DNA from 3 places in the Achromobacter sp. AONIH1 genome. Region 1 is predicted to be linked to each of the others. Evidence: predicted binding sites of a transcription regulator. Region 1 holds the regulator's gene; each other region holds the start of a gene.
What was found. Region 1 encodes FNR, which switches genes on or off when oxygen is low (the NO sensors DNR and NnrR bind a similar motif). Its sites were predicted from a motif close to TTGATNNNNATCAA; they were not measured.
Positions count from the first base shown of each region.

Region 2: C2U31_RS07180 (universal stress protein) is a predicted target of FNR. The motif match lies at 3,183-3,196, and genes of this name have one in related genera.
Region 3: C2U31_RS22180 (universal stress protein) is a predicted target of FNR. The motif match lies at 3,153-3,166, and genes of this name have one in related genera.

Region 1 covers NZ_CP026124.1:5,413,719-5,418,929, reverse strand. Annotated here, with positions in the region: gene C2U31_RS24770 (2Fe-2S iron-sulfur cluster-binding protein) at 1-268, shown strand, start outside; gene C2U31_RS24765 (MFS transporter) at 355-1,656, opposite strand; gene C2U31_RS24760 (hypothetical protein) at 1,826-2,980, opposite strand; gene fnr (fumarate/nitrate reduction transcriptional regulator Fnr) at 2,989-3,717, opposite strand; gene C2U31_RS24750 (gamma-glutamylcyclotransferase) at 3,814-4,287, opposite strand; gene clpB (ATP-dependent chaperone ClpB) at 4,427-5,211, shown strand, end outside.
Region 2 covers NZ_CP026124.1:1,554,670-1,559,880, reverse strand. Annotated here, with positions in the region: gene C2U31_RS07200 (biotin-dependent carboxyltransferase family protein) at 1-749, shown strand, start outside; gene C2U31_RS07195 (LamB/YcsF family protein) at 800-1,564, shown strand; gene C2U31_RS07190 (GntR family transcriptional regulator) at 1,629-2,330, opposite strand; gene C2U31_RS07185 (trimeric intracellular cation channel family protein) at 2,445-3,083, opposite strand; gene C2U31_RS07180 (universal stress protein) at 3,306-4,175, shown strand; gene C2U31_RS07175 (muropeptide transporter) at 4,199-5,211, opposite strand, start outside.
Region 3 covers NZ_CP026124.1:4,829,650-4,834,860, forward strand. Annotated here, with positions in the region: gene C2U31_RS22165 (MetQ/NlpA family ABC transporter substrate-binding protein) at 160-969, shown strand; gene C2U31_RS22170 (LLM class flavin-dependent oxidoreductase) at 973-2,340, shown strand; gene C2U31_RS22175 (GntR family transcriptional regulator) at 2,446-3,132, shown strand; gene C2U31_RS22180 (universal stress protein) at 3,296-3,742, shown strand; gene C2U31_RS22185 (LysR family transcriptional regulator) at 3,816-4,691, opposite strand; gene C2U31_RS22190 (MFS transporter) at 4,851-5,211, shown strand, end outside.

The DNA.
Region 1 (5,211 bases):
GCTGCTGGCCGCGCAGGCCGGCGGCATCAAGCTGCCCAGCTCCTGCCGCAACGGCACCTGCCGCGCCTGCATGTGCCTCATGCTGGAGGGCGAGATCCGCTACCGCATCGAATGGCCGGGCCTGTCGCGCGACGAGAAGGAAGAGGGCTGGATCCTGCCCTGCGTGGCGCATGCCGTCACGGCGCTGGAGATCCAGTCCTTGCAGGCCGCGCCGCTGGAGCCGCCCGCGCCCGCGCCCGAGCGGGCGCTGACCGGAGCGCGACGCTAGCCGGCGCATGCCGGCGTGTGGCGCGTGGCCGGCGCGGGCCTATTGCGGCGGGCCGCCCGCGTCAGGCCCGCTTGCGCCCGCTGTCGCTATTCATGTCGGTGCATGGCCGATTCGCGGCGCGTGTCGCGCATGGTCGCGTACACCAGCAGCGACAGGAAGATCACGCCGGCCAGGTAGTAATAGAACCATTGCTCATGCCCCTGCTGCTTGAACCACAGGGCGATGGCGGGCGCCGTGCCGCCGAAGATCGACACGGTCACCGCATACGGCACGGCCACGCCGGTGGCGCGGATGTTGGTCGGGAACAGCTCGGCCTTCACCACGGCGTTGATCGAGGTGTAGCCGGCCGTGAAGACCCAGGCGCCGCAGATCAGCAGGAAGGCGATGAAGGGCGAGCGCGTCTGCGCCAGCGTGTACAGGATGGGCACGGTCAGCAGCGCGCCCGCGACGCCGAAGAACACCAGCAAGGGCTTGCGCCCGATGCGGTCGGACAGCGCGCCATACAGCGGCTGCAGGATCAGCGCGAAGATCAGCGAGGCGGCGATCACATAGGTGGTGACGATGTCAGAGAACCCCGCCGTCTGCCGGACGAAGGTCTGCATGTAGGTGGTGAAGGTGTAGAAGGCCGCCGTGCCGCCCGCCGTCAGGCCCACCACGATGGCCACCTCGCGCGGGTACTTCAGCAGGCCGCGCAGCGAACTGGTGCGCGGCTGGGTCTTGCTGGCGGCCTTGTAGGAGTCGGTCTCGGGCATGTCGCGCCGCATGAAGGCGGTCACGATGGCAAGCAGCGCGCCGATCACGAAGGGGATGCGCCAGCCCCAATCCACCAGCTGCTGGTGAGTCAGGAACACGTTCTGCAGCAGCAACAGCACCAGGATCGCGCTGAGCTGGCCGCCGATCAGCGTCACATACTGGAAGCTGGAATAGAAGCCGCGGTGCTCGGCGTCGGCGATCTCGGTCAGGTAGGTGGCGCTGGCGCCATATTCCCCGCCCAGGCTCAGCCCCTCGATCACGCGCGCCAGCGCCAGCAGCGCCGGCGCGGCCAGGCCGATGGAGGCGTAGGTGGGCGTGAGTGCGATGATCAGCGAGCCCACGCACATCATGCCCACCGACACCATCAGCGACAGCCGCCGGCCGTGCCGGTCCGCGATATGCCCGAACAGCCAGCCGCCCAGCGGCCGCACGATGAAGCCGGCCGCGAACAGCGTGGCGGCATTGAGCTGCTGGACGACGGGATCGTGCGAGGGGAAGAAGGCGGGGGCGAAGTACAGCGCGAAGGCGGTGTAGGCGTAGAAGTCGTACCACTCGACCAGGTTGCCCATGGAGCCGACGAAAATGGCCTTGATGCGGCGCTTCGCGTCGGCGACATCCAGATGCGTGTGCGTCATGGCGGTCCTTGCTGCTTGCCGGAATGGGAAACGCCGGCGCGGCCGCAAGCGCGCCGCCGCCAGCATGTCCCTATATTGCTCCCGGCCGCGCGAAATTGCACGCGCCGCCGCGCCATCGTTCAGCTTGCTGTCATGATTGGAGGGCGCCCTGGACGGTGCCTGGCGGGCGCTACTTGCCGCGCGGCTTGATCGGCTCGCAGGGCGCGGCCTTGTCCGTCCCGCGCGCGCCTTCGCCCAGCAGGGCCTGGGCGCCGCATTCCGAGCCGAACATGTTCTTGCCGTCGTGGCCCACGCCGCGCACTTCGTAGCCGGCGCGGTGCAGCGTGACCGGCTTGCCGCCGCGCGACGCGAGCAGGAACTCGTATTGCAGGTAGGCGGTGCCGCGCGCCAGTCGCGTGGAGCCCTGGGCTTCGGCGCCGCAGGTCTTGTCCAGCAGCCGGTGCTCGGGGTTGTTGTCGGCGCCGCCTAGCAGGTAGGTGACGTCGCGCGCCGCGTAGCGCACGAACAGCCGGGATTCCTCCTGGCCGCGCGCGTAGGCGGGCAGCTTGTCGGTGCCGTACTTGTACTGGTTGTAGGTGGGGCAGATGCCGCGTTCGTAGGGCGCGTAGCCCTTGCCGTCCGGGCGTGGCCGCTCGTTGGTCAGGTACAGGTAGGAAGAGGGATTGGCGATCACGTAGCGCAGCGCCAGCCCGTCGCGGCGCAGCGGGCCGTCGACGTTGTTCAGCACGGCGTAGCGTTGCACCAGCTGCGCGCCGCCGGAATGGCCGGCCAGCACGATGCCGGCCAGCGCGGGCAGGCGCTGGCGGTCGTCCAGGCTGCGCAGCAGGTCATCCAGAACCTGGAACGAGCTGACCGGCGCCGGCCGGCCGGCGGCCTGCACGCTGTCCTCGCCTTCTTCCCAGCTGGCCTTGCGCCACGCCGCCATGCCGGCGAAACCGGAATCGATGGAACCGGAAAAACGCGGCGCCAGCACCAGCGTGTCGCGCGCGCGCTCCGGATTGCGTTCCAGCAGGTCGGCCACGTATTCGTAATAGCGGTCGGCGTCGCGCTTGACGCCGTGGATCACCACCACCACCTGCTTGATGTCGGCCAGTTCGCCCTTGCCCAGCGGACGGTTGGCGTAGACCGGGATCTTGTAGCGATGGCCCGGCTTGCCCAGCTCGACGGTCTGCCAGCGCGCCGGCTTGGCCGGCTTGGGCGCGGGCGTGGCTTCGTCGTAGTCGTAGGGATCGGGCAGGGGCGTCTGCGCGGCGGCCGCCAGCGGGGCCATCAACGCCGCCAGCATCAGGCTGGCGGCCGGCAGGAAGGCGCGCGCGCGGCGCATGGGCGGCTTCAGCAGCTTTCTTGGCCCAGCAGCTGCTTGAGCGCAGGCTGGTCGAGGATGCGGACTTCGCGCTGGTTGATGCGGATCAGCCCATCGCGCGCGAAGCGCGAGAACAGCCGGCTTACCGTTTCCAGCGTCAGGCCCAGGTAGTTGCCGATTTCCTCGCGGCTCATGCGCAGCACGAACTCGGTGGACGAATAGCCCAGCGAGGCGTAGCGCTGCGACAGGTTCAACAGGAACGCCGCCAGGCGCTGCTCGGAACGCATCGAACCCAGCGAGGCCAGCATCTGGTGCGAACGCGTGATCTCGCGGCTCATCAGACGGCGGAACTGCTGCTGCAGCGAGGGCAGGTGGGTGGCGACGCGGTCGACTTCATTCAGGCGAATGACGCAGACTTCGGAGTCTTCCAGCGCGACGGCGGCCGACACGTGCTTGCCCTCGAGCATGCCGTCCATGCCGACGATCTCGCCGGGCAGGTGGAAACCGGTGATCTGGATCTGGCCAGTCGCGTCTTCGAGCTGCGTCTTCAGGCTGCCGAAGCGCACGCCATAGACCGCATCGAGGGGGTGATCCAGCGAGTACAGCGTCTTGCCCTTTTCAAGGCGCACGCGTTCCTTCACCAGTTCGTCCAGCTTTTCTACTTCGGCGGCTGCCATGCCCACGGGCACGCACACGTGTCCCAGCATACACGTGGAGCAATGGGCGGCATCTGGGGCTACGGGGACCCTTTTTTGCATATTGACCTCTATAGCGCCCGTCGAGCGGCGGGTAGCCGATGCGGGCATGAAGCGTGATGACAATTGGTATTGTAGTCCGTTGTTACTACGGGTGTCTTACGCGCTCGCGGCGTCCTTGGACAGGGACGCCGCGCGAGCGTTCCCCGCGTGGCGGTAAACGACCCAGTCCGTGACGTGATCGACGGCCGCGATGTCGCTGGCGGCGCCACGCCGCGCGGGATCTATCGGGTAGTACTGACAGGGCAGCTCCGCGCCGTCCGGGCCCGGCTGCGCGAGGCGCGCCAGCACGTCGCGGCGCAGGAAGCAGCCGGGCCGGCCGGGATGGTAGTCCTCGATCTCGTCCATCAATTGGATATGGGCCGGCTCGACCTGATAGATATCTCCTAGGACGCGACGCCCGTCAGCCACGGGAATCAGGCCGGGCCAGGCGCCGAAGTCGACCAGCCGGCCCGGCACGCTGGCCGCGCCGACCCGCCGTACCGCCGGCAGTCCACGGTCGGAGGCGGTCCGCTCCAGGTCGTTGATCTCGCCCGCGCGTAGCGTGCCGTAGACAAAAACGTATATGCTCATGATTCCTCAGGTTGCCGCACGTCGATAGAGTCCGCAAGGCCGGCAGGGTATTGAAATTCCCCGTCCCGGCCGCATATTCAGGTCATCGAGCCAGCCGGCGATGCATCGGTCAGGCTCCTCAACAAGCCAAACGACCACTATGCGATTCGACAAACTTACCACCAAGTTCCAACAGGCATTGGCGGACGCCCAGAGCCTGGCCGCCCGCAACGATCATCCCTACATTGAGCCCATACATGTGCTGTCCGCGCTGCTGTCCGATCCCGACAGCGGGGCCGGCAGCCTGCTGGCGCGCGCCGGCGTCGCCGTGAACCGGTTGCAGCCGGCCATCGAGCAGGCGCTCAAGTCCCTGCCTCAGGTGCAGGGCGATGACAACGTCCAGGTCGGCCGCGAGCTGCAGGGCGTGCTGACGCGCACCGACAAGGAAGCCGCGCGCCGGGGCGACACCTACATCGCCAGCGAGTTGTTCCTGCTGGCGCTGGCCGACGACAAAGGCCCGGCCGGCCGCATCCTGCAGGAAGCCGGCCTGCAGAAGAAGGCGCTGGAAGCCGCCATCGACGCCGTGCGCGGCGGCGAGTCGGTGTCCGCCGCAGAGGGCGAGTCCAACCGCGAGGCCCTGTCCAAGTACACGATGGACCTGACCGAGCGCGCCCGCCAGGGCAAGCTCGATCCGGTGATCGGTCGCGACGACGAGATCCGCCGCACCATCCAGATCCTGCAGCGCCGCACCAAGAACAATCCCGTGCTGATCGGCGAACCCGGCGTCGGCAAGACCGCCATCGTCGAAGGCCTGGCGCAGCGCATCGTCAACGACGAAGTGCCCGAGACGCTGCGCGGCAAGCGCGTGCTGTCGCTGGACCTGGCCGCGCTGCTGGCCGGCGCCAAGTTCCGAGGCGAATTCGAAGAGCGCCTGAAAGCCGTGCT
Region 2 (5,211 bases), 2.8 Mb from region 1:
AGCTCAACGGCCAAGACATCCCCATGCACCGGCCGCTGGTCGCCCGGCCCGGCGACACGCTGGCCTTCGGCGCCCGTCCCGCCTCGGGCGCGCGCGCCTACCTGGCCGTGCATGGCGGCTATGCGCTGCCTCTGGTGATGGGCAGCGAGACCACCTATCTGCGCAGCGGCTTCGGCGGCTTCCAGGGACGCGCCCTGGCCCGTGGCGACGTGTTGCCGCTGCACGCCCCGCTGGACGTCGGGCGCGATCTCGCGGCGCTACAGGAAGCGCTGTGGCAGATCCGCGTCTACCTGCCCGCCACGCTGTCCGGCAAGCGGCGCGACACCATCCGCTTCCTGCCGGGCCGCCACTGGCATGAGTTCTCCGACGCTTCCCGCGCCGCCTTCGCCGGCCAGGCGTTCCGCATCAGCCCGCAGTCCGATCGCATGGGCTACCGGCTGCAGGGGCCCGCGCTGGCCATGGCGCAACCGCGCCAGACGCTGTCGGAAGCGGCCTGCTTCGGCACCGTGCAGGTGCCCTCCGGCGGCGAAGCCATCATCCTCATGGCCGACCGGCAGACCACCGGCGGCTACCCCAAGATCGCGCAGATCGCCTCGGTGGACCTGCCCGCGCTGGCGCAATCGCTGCCCGGCCAGGAGCTGCGTTTCCAGCAGATCGAGCTGGACGAGGCGCAGCGCCTGGACGTCGAGCGCGAGCGCGCCTTCGCCCAGCTGCGGGACGCGCTGGCGCCGATGCGCACGCTGCTCTGACACGATCGACGCCTCCGGGCGCCACCCCACTCCGGACCAGGAAGACCACTATGAATCCCAGCATCGACTTGAACTGCGACATGGGCGAAAGCTACGGCGCCTGGGTGATGGGCAACGACGCCGCCGTGCTGCGCTATGTCAGCTCGGCCAACATCGCCTGCGGTTTCCACGGCGGCGACCCCGCCACCATGCGCAAGACCGTGGCCGCCGCCCTGGCCCAGGGCGTGGCGCTGGGCGCGCATCCCGGCCTGCAGGATCTGTCCGGCTTCGGCCGCCGCGTCATCCCGACCAGTCCGCAGGAAGCCTACGACCTGGTGGTCTACCAGCTCGGCGCGCTGGCGGGCGTGGCCGCCTCGCAGGGCGCGCGCCTGCACCACGTGAAGGCGCACGGCGCGCTGTACAACATGGCGGCCAAGGATGAAGGCCTGTCGCGGGCCATCTGCCAGGCGGTCAAGGACGTGGACGGCACGCTGGTACTGTACGGGCTGGCGGGCAGCCGGCTGGTGAGCGTGGCGCGCGAGATCGGCCTGGCCGCCGCCAACGAGGTCTTCGCCGACCGCAGCTACCAGGACGACGGCTCGCTCACGCCGCGTGGCAAGCCTGGCGCCATGATCGAGGACGTGGATCTGGCCGTGGCGCAGGTGGTGCGCATGGTGCGCGAGGGCAAGGTGCGCTCGGTGGACGGCAAGGACGTGGCGGTGCAGGCGGACACGCTCTGCATCCATGGCGACCAGCCCAACGCGCTGGTGTTCGCCAGCGGCATCCGGCAGGCGCTGGAAGACGCCGGCATCGAAGTGCGCGTGCCGCGCGCCTGAGCTACCCGCGATCGGAACCTGCCGCGGGCAGGTCCGGCCGGTTCAGGGGCGGCGCGGAGCCGGGTCAGGCCCGCCGCAGCCGCGGCGCCTGTTCCTCGGCATCCTGTTCCGAGGCACGGCGGTAGGCCTGCAGGATCCCGGGCAGCACATCCTGCACATAGCCGCGCGTCAGCTCGGCCGCGCGCTCGAAATCACGCCCGTCCAGGGCCTCGATGATGCCCGAGGTATAGCCGTGGATGCCGCCCCGCTCCATCGACTGGCGCGCCAGCAGGTAGCGCAGCGGCTCGACCTGCTCGTACAGCTTGGCCAGCGTGCTGGCCAGCGGCGCGTTGCCGGTATGGCGGGCCCCGGCCAGATAGAACTCGCGCAGGCCGCCGATGTAGGCGCGCACGTCGCGCCGCGTCAGGGCGGTGGCGACGACCTCTTCGTAATCGCGCAGTTCGGCCACCAGCGGCGCCAGATCGTCCATCTCGGCGACCTGGCGGATGCAATAGGCCTCCAGCTCCGCGCGCAGCAGATAGAGATGGCGTATCTGTGTTTCGGAATAGAGCGTTACCCGGAATCCCTTGCGCTGCACATGCGTCACCAGGCCGCTCAACTCCAGCAACCGCAACGCTTCCCGGATGGGGCTGCGGCTGGTGCCGAAACGCTGCTCCAGTTCCTGTTCCCGCAAGGGCTGCCCGGGCCTGATAGTGCCGTCCACTATCAGTTCACGAATCTGTTCCTGTAGGAAATACGGAATCGTGGCGGGCGCTTTGACGTCCAATCGGCTCCCCTTGTTACTGCGTGATGCGTGTGTGAGATGCGAGAAGATACTCGAAATTTATTGAAACACAAATAGGAAAATTGTTGCAGAGCATGGACACATTCCGGAACGGGATCAATCCCAATCGTCGCGGTACACGAACTTGGGCATCTGCCAGTTGAAGCGCAGCGCCAGCAGCCGCAGCGCCAATCCCACGGGCAGGGCGATCAGCACGGCGGCATTCGCGTTCAGCCCGAGCGCCTGCGCGCCCAGGTACAGAGCGCCCGTCACCACCGACACGCTGGCATAGAGTTCCTTGCGGAACAGCAGCGGCACTTCGTTGCACAGCACATCGCGCAGCACCCCGCCGGCGCAGCCGGTGATCATGCCGCTGATGATCACCACGGTCACCGGCAACTGCATCAACTGCGCCACCTGGCAGCCGATCACCGTGAACGCCACCAGGCCCAGCGCGTCGGCCAGCAGGAACAGGCTGCGCAGGCGCCGCATCACCGGGGCGATCAGGGCCGTCAGCAGCGCCGCCCCGGCGGTCATCCACAAATATTCGGGATGGATCACCCAGGTCAGCGGGTAGTGGCCCAGCAGCACATCGCGCAGCGAACCGCCGCCCAGCGCGGTGACGCAGGCGATGATGCAGACCCCCATCCAGTCCATGTCGCGGCGGCCGGCGGACAGCGCCGCCGTCATGGCTTCCGCCACGATGGCCACCAGGTACAGCGTATGCAGCAGGACGGGTGAAATATCGAAAAACATGGAACGGGCCGAGGAAATCGAGGCTCCCATTGTATTGAGCCGGCACGCCGGCCAGGAACCGGATCGCAGCGGCCGGATCCGTCGGCGGCCGTCCACACGTTGACCTGGGTCAAGCCTGGCCGGGGCGGACGGCGGGACAATGAAGGCGTGCCCGCGAGGGCGGCACAGGCCGGACCGCGGATGCGGGATCCGCTGCCCCGGCCCCAATACGGGAGAAAACCTATGTCCAAGCAAACCGGCCCCATTCTTCTGGCCACGGACCTGAGCGCGCGGGGCGACCGCGCGCTGGACCGGGCGCTGCAGTTGGCCAAGGAACGCGGCACCCAGCTGATCGTGCTGCACGTCATGGAATCGCACGGCGGCACCGCCAGGCTGACCACCCCCGTCTGGCGGCGCCTGTCGGCCGATCACAAGGCGCTGGCCGAACGCGAACTGGCCGAGGACCTGGCGGCTTCGGGCGTCTCCACCGAAGTGGTGGTGGTCTCGGGCGACCCGCTGGCCCGCATCCTGGAAACCGCCGACGCCTATGGCTGCTCGCTGATCGTCACCGGCACAGCGCGCGACGAGACCCTGGGCCGGCTGCTGCTGGGCACCACGGTCGAGAAGCTGGCGCGCCAGGCCCGCCAGCCCGTGCTGGTCGTCAAGAACCGCCCGCGCCGGCCCTACCGCGACGTGCTCGTGGCCACCGACTTCTCGGCCGGCTCGCGGCAGGCGCTGCGCGCCGCCCTGTATCTGGTGCCCAAGGCGGACCTGACGCTGTTTCATGCCTACGACGTGCCCTTCCAGGGCAAGAACGTGCCTGACGAAGCCGTGACGCGCAATTTCTACAAGGCGGCGGAACAGAATTCCAAGGAATTCCTGGCCGAAACGCCCGAACTGGCCGAGCGCGCCAGGCCCAAGGTGGTGCTCGAATGCGGCCAGCCGGAGACGGTGCTATCGGAGTATTCGTTCAACCACCGCTCAGACCTGGTGGTCACCGGCACGCACGGCCGCACCGGCATCCTGCGCACCGCCATCGGCAGCGTGGCCGAACGACTGCTGGAGTCGCTGCCCAGCGATGTGCTGATCGTGCGCCTGACCGCCGGGGAATAGGTCCACCGCCGGCGACGGCCCGATCATTGGCTGTCGCCGCCCCTGACCATGTCCTCGATGCGATCGCGCAGCAGGTACAGCAGCACCAGGCCGGGCACGGCGATCAGCACGGTGATCAGGAAGAAGCCCGGCCAGCCGAACAGCTCAACCAGCGGCGGCGTGAGCGGTCCGGCCAGATAGGTGCGCCCCACCGCCGACAAGGCCGACAGCAGCGCGAACTGCGTCGCCGAGAAGCGCTGGCGACACAGCGCCATCAGCAGGCCCACGAAGGCGGCGGTGCCCAGCCCGCCGCACAGGTTCTCCAGGCCCACGCCGGCGGCCATGAGCCACAGGCTGCGCGGGCTGACGGCGATCAGCCAGTACGCCAGGTTCGACACGGCCTGCAACAGGCCGAAGACCATCAGCGAGCGGTACAGCGTCCAGCGCGCCATCAGCATGCCGCCGGCCAGCGCGCCCACCACCGTGGCGGCGATGCCCATGATCTTGTTGACCGTGCCGACCTCGGTCGGCGAATAGCCCACGCCGCGCAGCAGGAAGGTGGTGGACAGCGCGCCGGCGAACGCGTCGCCCAGCTTGTACAGCACGATCAGCAGCAGCACGGCCAGCGCGCCGCGCCGCGTGAAGAACTCGCGCAGCGGCTCGGCCACCGCCTGGCGCAGGCTGCGCGGCGGCGGCGCCAGCACCTCGGGCTCGGGCGCCCACAAGGTGGCCAGCGCGCAGGCCAGCATCAACGCGCCCATCAGCATGTAGGTATAGCCCCAGCCCAGCCACTGGTCCGCCAGGATCAGCGCCAGCCCGCCGGACACGATCATGGCCAGCCGGTAGCCCATGACCTTGATGGCCGCGCCCGCGCCGCGCTCGTCCTTGCGCAGCACGTCAGTGCAATAGGCGTCGAAGGCGATGTCCTGGGTGGCCGACAAAAAGGCCACGGTCACGGCCAGCAGGGCCAGCGGCAGCAGCGCCGACGACGGCGACAGCAGACCCATCGCCATGATGCCCAGCGCCAGCAGCACCTGCGTCAGCAGCATCCAGCCGC
Region 3 (5,211 bases), 580 kb from region 1:
TCGCCCTGCCCTGATTGGTTCCGGATTCCCGGCTTAAGCAAATGAGAATTCCTTGTTTGTTCGGCCTGTCCGCGCCGTACCACAATGCACGCCTTTTCCGCCGCCGCGCCGCCTGGCGCGGCGCGGCAACCGCAGTGATGGAGCAGCAACGTGGCAGGCATGAAAGGAATCATCCGGGCGGGCATGGCGGCATTGGCCGCCGTCGCCCTGTTGGGCGGCGGCGCGGCGCGCGCCGACAAACCGCTGACGCTGGGCGTGTCGGTGGGCCTGGGCAATGTGGCGATGGAAATCGCGGTGCGCGAGGCGCGGGCCCAGGGGCTGGACGTCAAGCTGGTGGAGTTTTCCGACTACATCAGCCAGAACGAGGGCGTGAACGACGGCTCGCTGGACGCGAACTACTACCAGCACCTGCCCTATCTGGAAAGCATGATCGCCGCCAAGGGCTACAAGCTGGTGCCGGTGGCGCTGGGCTACACGTCGCGGATGGCGATCTATTCCAAGAAGCACCGCGCGCTGGCCGAGCTGCCCGACGGCGCCGCCATCGCCTACCCCAATGATCCGGTCAACACCGGCCACGCCCTGCTGATCCTGCAGGAAGCCGGCCTCATCACGCTCAAGCCGGACGTGGGCACCAAGGCCACGCTGCGCGACGTCACGGCCAATCCGCGCAAGCTGCGCTTTCGCGAGCTGGAAGGCAGCATCGTGGCGCGCGCGCTGGACGACGTGGACGCGGCCGTCATCTATCCGGGCTTCGTCGCGGTGGCCGGCGTCAATCCGGAATCGGCGCTCTACGCCGAGAAGGACAGCTCGCGCTATGCCATCCGCTGGGTCACGCGGCCGGAAAACGCCCAGGACCCGCGCCTGCTGAAGTTCATCGCCATCTATCAGGGCTCGGAGGAAGTGCGCGCCACGCTGCGCCGCCTGTACCACGACCTGATCGCCTTCCCCTGGCTGGAACAGGCGGGCTGAGACATGGGCAAGCAGATCCGGCTCAATGCCTTCGACATGAACACCGTCGGGCACATCGCCCACGGCTACTGGGCGCATCCGCGCGACCAGTCGCGCAACTACCGCGACCTGGACTACTGGGTCGAGCTGGCCGGCATCCTGGAGCGCGGCAAGTTCGACGGCCTGTTCCTGGCCGACACGCTGGGCATGGTGGACGGGCTGGAAAGCGATCCCGGCATCACGCTGCGCGAGGCGGTGCAGGCGCCGATGAACGATCCGCTGCTGCTGGTGTCGGCGATGGCCCACGCCACGCGCCACCTGGGCTTCGGCGTCACCGCCAATCTCAGCCACGCCTATCCTTATGTATTCGCGCGCAGCATGTCCACGCTGGACCACCTGACGCGCGGACGCATCGGCTGGAACATCGTCACCGGCCACCAGGCCAGCGCCGCGCGCGCCCTGGGCCAGGAGCTGGCCGCGCACGACGACCGCTACGCCATCGCCGACGATTTCATGGAAGCCGTCTACAAGCTGTGGGAAGGCAGCTGGGACGACGATGCGGTGCGCGTGGACCGTGAGCGGCGCATCTTCGCCGACCCCGCCGGGATCCGCGTGCAGCGGCACGCCGGGCCGTACTACCGCTATGAGGGCGCGCACCTGTCCGAACCCTCGCCGCAGCGCACGCCGGTGCTGTATCAGGCCGGCGCCTCCAGCCGGGGCCAGCGCTTCGCCGCCGCGCACGCCGAATGCGTGTTCCTGACCGGCGCGCAGCCGGCGGTGCGTGACATCGTCGCCGCGCTGCGCAAACAGGTCCAGGACGCCGGCCGCCGGCGCGAGGACATCCAGGTCTACGCCATGGCCACCGTCATCGTCGGCGAAACCGACGCCCAGGCCTGGGAAAAGCACGCCGAATACGCGCGCTACGCCAATCCCATGGCGGCGCTGGCGCATTACGGCAGCCAGGTCCACATCGATTTCTCGCGCTACGGCCTGGACGAGCCGATCCAGGCACAGGCCACGCAGGGCATCCAGACCCTGCTGGACTCGATCACCACGCGCAGCGCGCAGACCTGGACCGTGCGCAAGCTGCTGGCGCAGATGCAGAACGGCTACCGGCTGCCGCCCATCGTAGGCAGCCCGCAGACCGTGGCCGACGCGCTGGCGGGCTGGATGCGCGAGACCGACATCGACGGCTTCAACCTCACCCGCCTGGTCGCGCATGAAAGCCTGCGCGACTTCGTTGACCTGGTGGTGCCCGAGCTGCAATCGCGCGGCATCTACAAGGAAGACTACGCGCCCGGCACGCTGCGCGAAAAGCTGTTCAGCGCGGGCGCCGCGCGGCTGCCGGCCTCGCATCCGGCCGCCAGCCACCGGCCCGGTCGCGCCGGTTGAAGCCGGGCGCGCCGGTCGCGCGGACGCGGACATGAGAGCCGAAAAACGGAGTTTGATAGACTGGCGGCCCCACGCCCGCACCCGCCGGCCCGCAGGCCGCCGCCCATGACCCAGCACGCCACCCCAGACCCCAGCGCCGACGACATCGCCAAGGATGTCGCGGCCGCCATCGTCGCGCACCGTCTGCCGCCAGGCACCCGCCTGCGCGAGGAGGCGCTGGGCCGGGCCTACCAGGTCAGCCGCACCAAGATCCGCGCCGCGCTGCTGATGCTGTCCAAGGACAAGCTGATCAATATCGTGCCGGACAAGGGCGCCTTCGTCAGCAAGCCCAGCGCCGACGAGGCGCGCGAGGTCTATGCCGTGCGCCGCATCCTGGAAACCGCGCTGGCGCGCGAGTTCACGGCCCGCGCCCGCCCGGCCGACTTCCGCCGCATCGAGGCCCACCTGGCCCGGGAACGCCAGGCGCTGGAGAGTGGCGACGCGCAGGCGCGCAACCGCCTGCTGGGCGACTTCCACCTGCTGCTCGCCGAGATCGTCGGCAACCAGGTGCTCACCGACATGCTGCGCGAGCTGCTGGCGCGCAGCGCCGTCATCACCGCGCTGTACCAGAGCACGCACGACGCCGGCTGTTCCTCGCGCGAGCACCGTGCCTTCATCCAGGCCGCGCGCAAGGGCGACGCCGACGCCGCCAGCGCCCTGATGGACGAACACCTGCGCCATGTGCTGGACGCCCTGGATTTCCAGGCCGGCGCGCAAGGCGACGCCGACCTGGTCACCGCGCTGTTGCGCTGACGCGCCGTCCCCTCGTCCGCTTGATCCAGCGCAAGGCGCGGCGCCGGCAAGCCGATACAGTGTTACATGCAGCCGGCGTCCGCCGGATGCCGCGTCAGGCGCCCCGCGCGGGCGGCCAGCGCCGCGCGCCCGCAACAACCACACGCATGCCGGGAGACGCTTCATGTACAAACACATCCTGATCCCCACCGACGGTTCCGCCCTGTCCAATGAGGCGCTGGTCCGCAGCCTGCAACTGGCCAAGACCTTCGGCGCCGCCGTCACGATCCTGACGGTGGAAGAACCGTTCCATGTGTTCTCGATGGGCTCGGCCCAGCTGGCCGCCAGCCTGAACGACTACCAGGACCAGATCCGCGCCCAGGCCGAACGGCTGCTGAACGATGCCGCCGCCCAGGCGCGCGAGCTGGGCCTGTCCTGCGAGACCTTGCGGGTTTCGCACGAAGACCCGTATCAGGCCATCATCGACGCCGCCGCCAAGCGCGGCTGCGACCTGATCGCCATGGCCTCGCACGGCCGCCGTGGCATGGCCGCCGTGGTACTGGGCAGCCAGACCCAGAAGGTGCTGACGCACTCGACCACGCCGGTGCTGGTGTATCGCAAGCCGTCCTGATGTGCGCGTCGCGCGGCGGCCATGCGCCGTCCGCGTGGCCAGGCGCGCGTCCGGCGTCGGGCGCAGGCTGCCGCTAGCCGCCGGCGCGCAGCAGCTGTTCCATACGCCCCAGGATCCAGCTGGCGGCGGCGCCGGGCTCGGCGCCCTGCAGCCATAGCGCCCGCACCGACAGCGGCGGCAAGGCAAGGCCCGCGCAGGGCACGCTCGCGAGCTGGTCGCGGTAGACCTCGTATTCGGCGATGTTCAGCGGCAGGATGGCCCAGCCCAGGCCATCCACGGCCATGCTCGCGATGCTGTAGGAGCTGTCGGCGCGCCAGACCATCGGGCTCAGCACCCGCTCGTCCACGCCCTCCATCTTCATCACCAGCTGCCGATGCCGGGCCAGGTCGGCGCGCGTGGCTCGCGCCAGGCCGGCCAGCGGATGCGAGCGCGACACGAACACGCCCTGGGCCACGCGGCCCAGATACCGCTCGGCGAAAGCGGGACCCGGATCGCCCCGGTCGAGATGGCAGCCCAGGCTGGCGCGGCCGGCCGCCACGTAGTCGGCGACCTCGGTCGCCGTGCCGTTGAGCTGGGTCAGTTCCAGCGCCGGAAAGCGTTCGGCGATTTCCTTGGCCAGATCGGCCAGCACCAGCGAAGGCAGCGCCTCGTCCAGCGCCACCGACAGGCGCGCCTCCTGGCCCGAGGCGAAGGACAGCGCACGTTGCTGCAAACCATCGGCCTGCCGCAACAGTTCCAGCGCTTCCTGCAGCAGCACTTCGCCGGCCGGCGTCAGCGTGGCATTGCGGCGCGAACGATCGAACAGTTCCACGCCCAGGTCGGCCTCCAGCAGGCCCACCGCCGTGCTGACGGCGGATTGCGCCTTGCCCAGCTGGCGCGCGGCCGCCGAGAACGAACCTTGGGCGGCCGCGGCGGCGAAATGCCTGAGCTGTTCCAACGTCCAGTTCATGATTCGCCCTATCCATCCATTAAGTAGATGGATTCTAACTTTTTTCAATCAAATGGAAGATCGATAATCCGAGCCCGGAACCCGGCCCTCGCGGCCTGCCCGGCGGCGTCCGCCGCTGGCGATCCCAGGTTCCATCAGGTAGATACAAGGAGCAGGACCATGCAGCGCACCCCGACCAACGCCGCCGTGGCCGCACCCGGCCGCTGGCTGGTGCTGGCCATCGTCTCCAGCGCATTGCTGCTGATCGTGATCGACATGACGGTGCTGTACACGGCATTGCCGCGGCTCACTCACGACCTGGGCGTGTCGGCCTCGGCCAAGCTGTGGATCGTCAACATCTATGCCCTGGTCGTGTCCGGCCTGTTGCCGGGCATGGGCACGCTAGGCGACCGGCTCGGCCACAAGCGCCTGTTCATGGCCGGCCTGGCGGTCTTCGGCCTGGCCTCGCTGGCCGCCGCCTACTCGCCCTCCGCCGGCTGGCTGATCGCGGCGCGCACGCTGTTGGCGGTGGGCGCGGCGA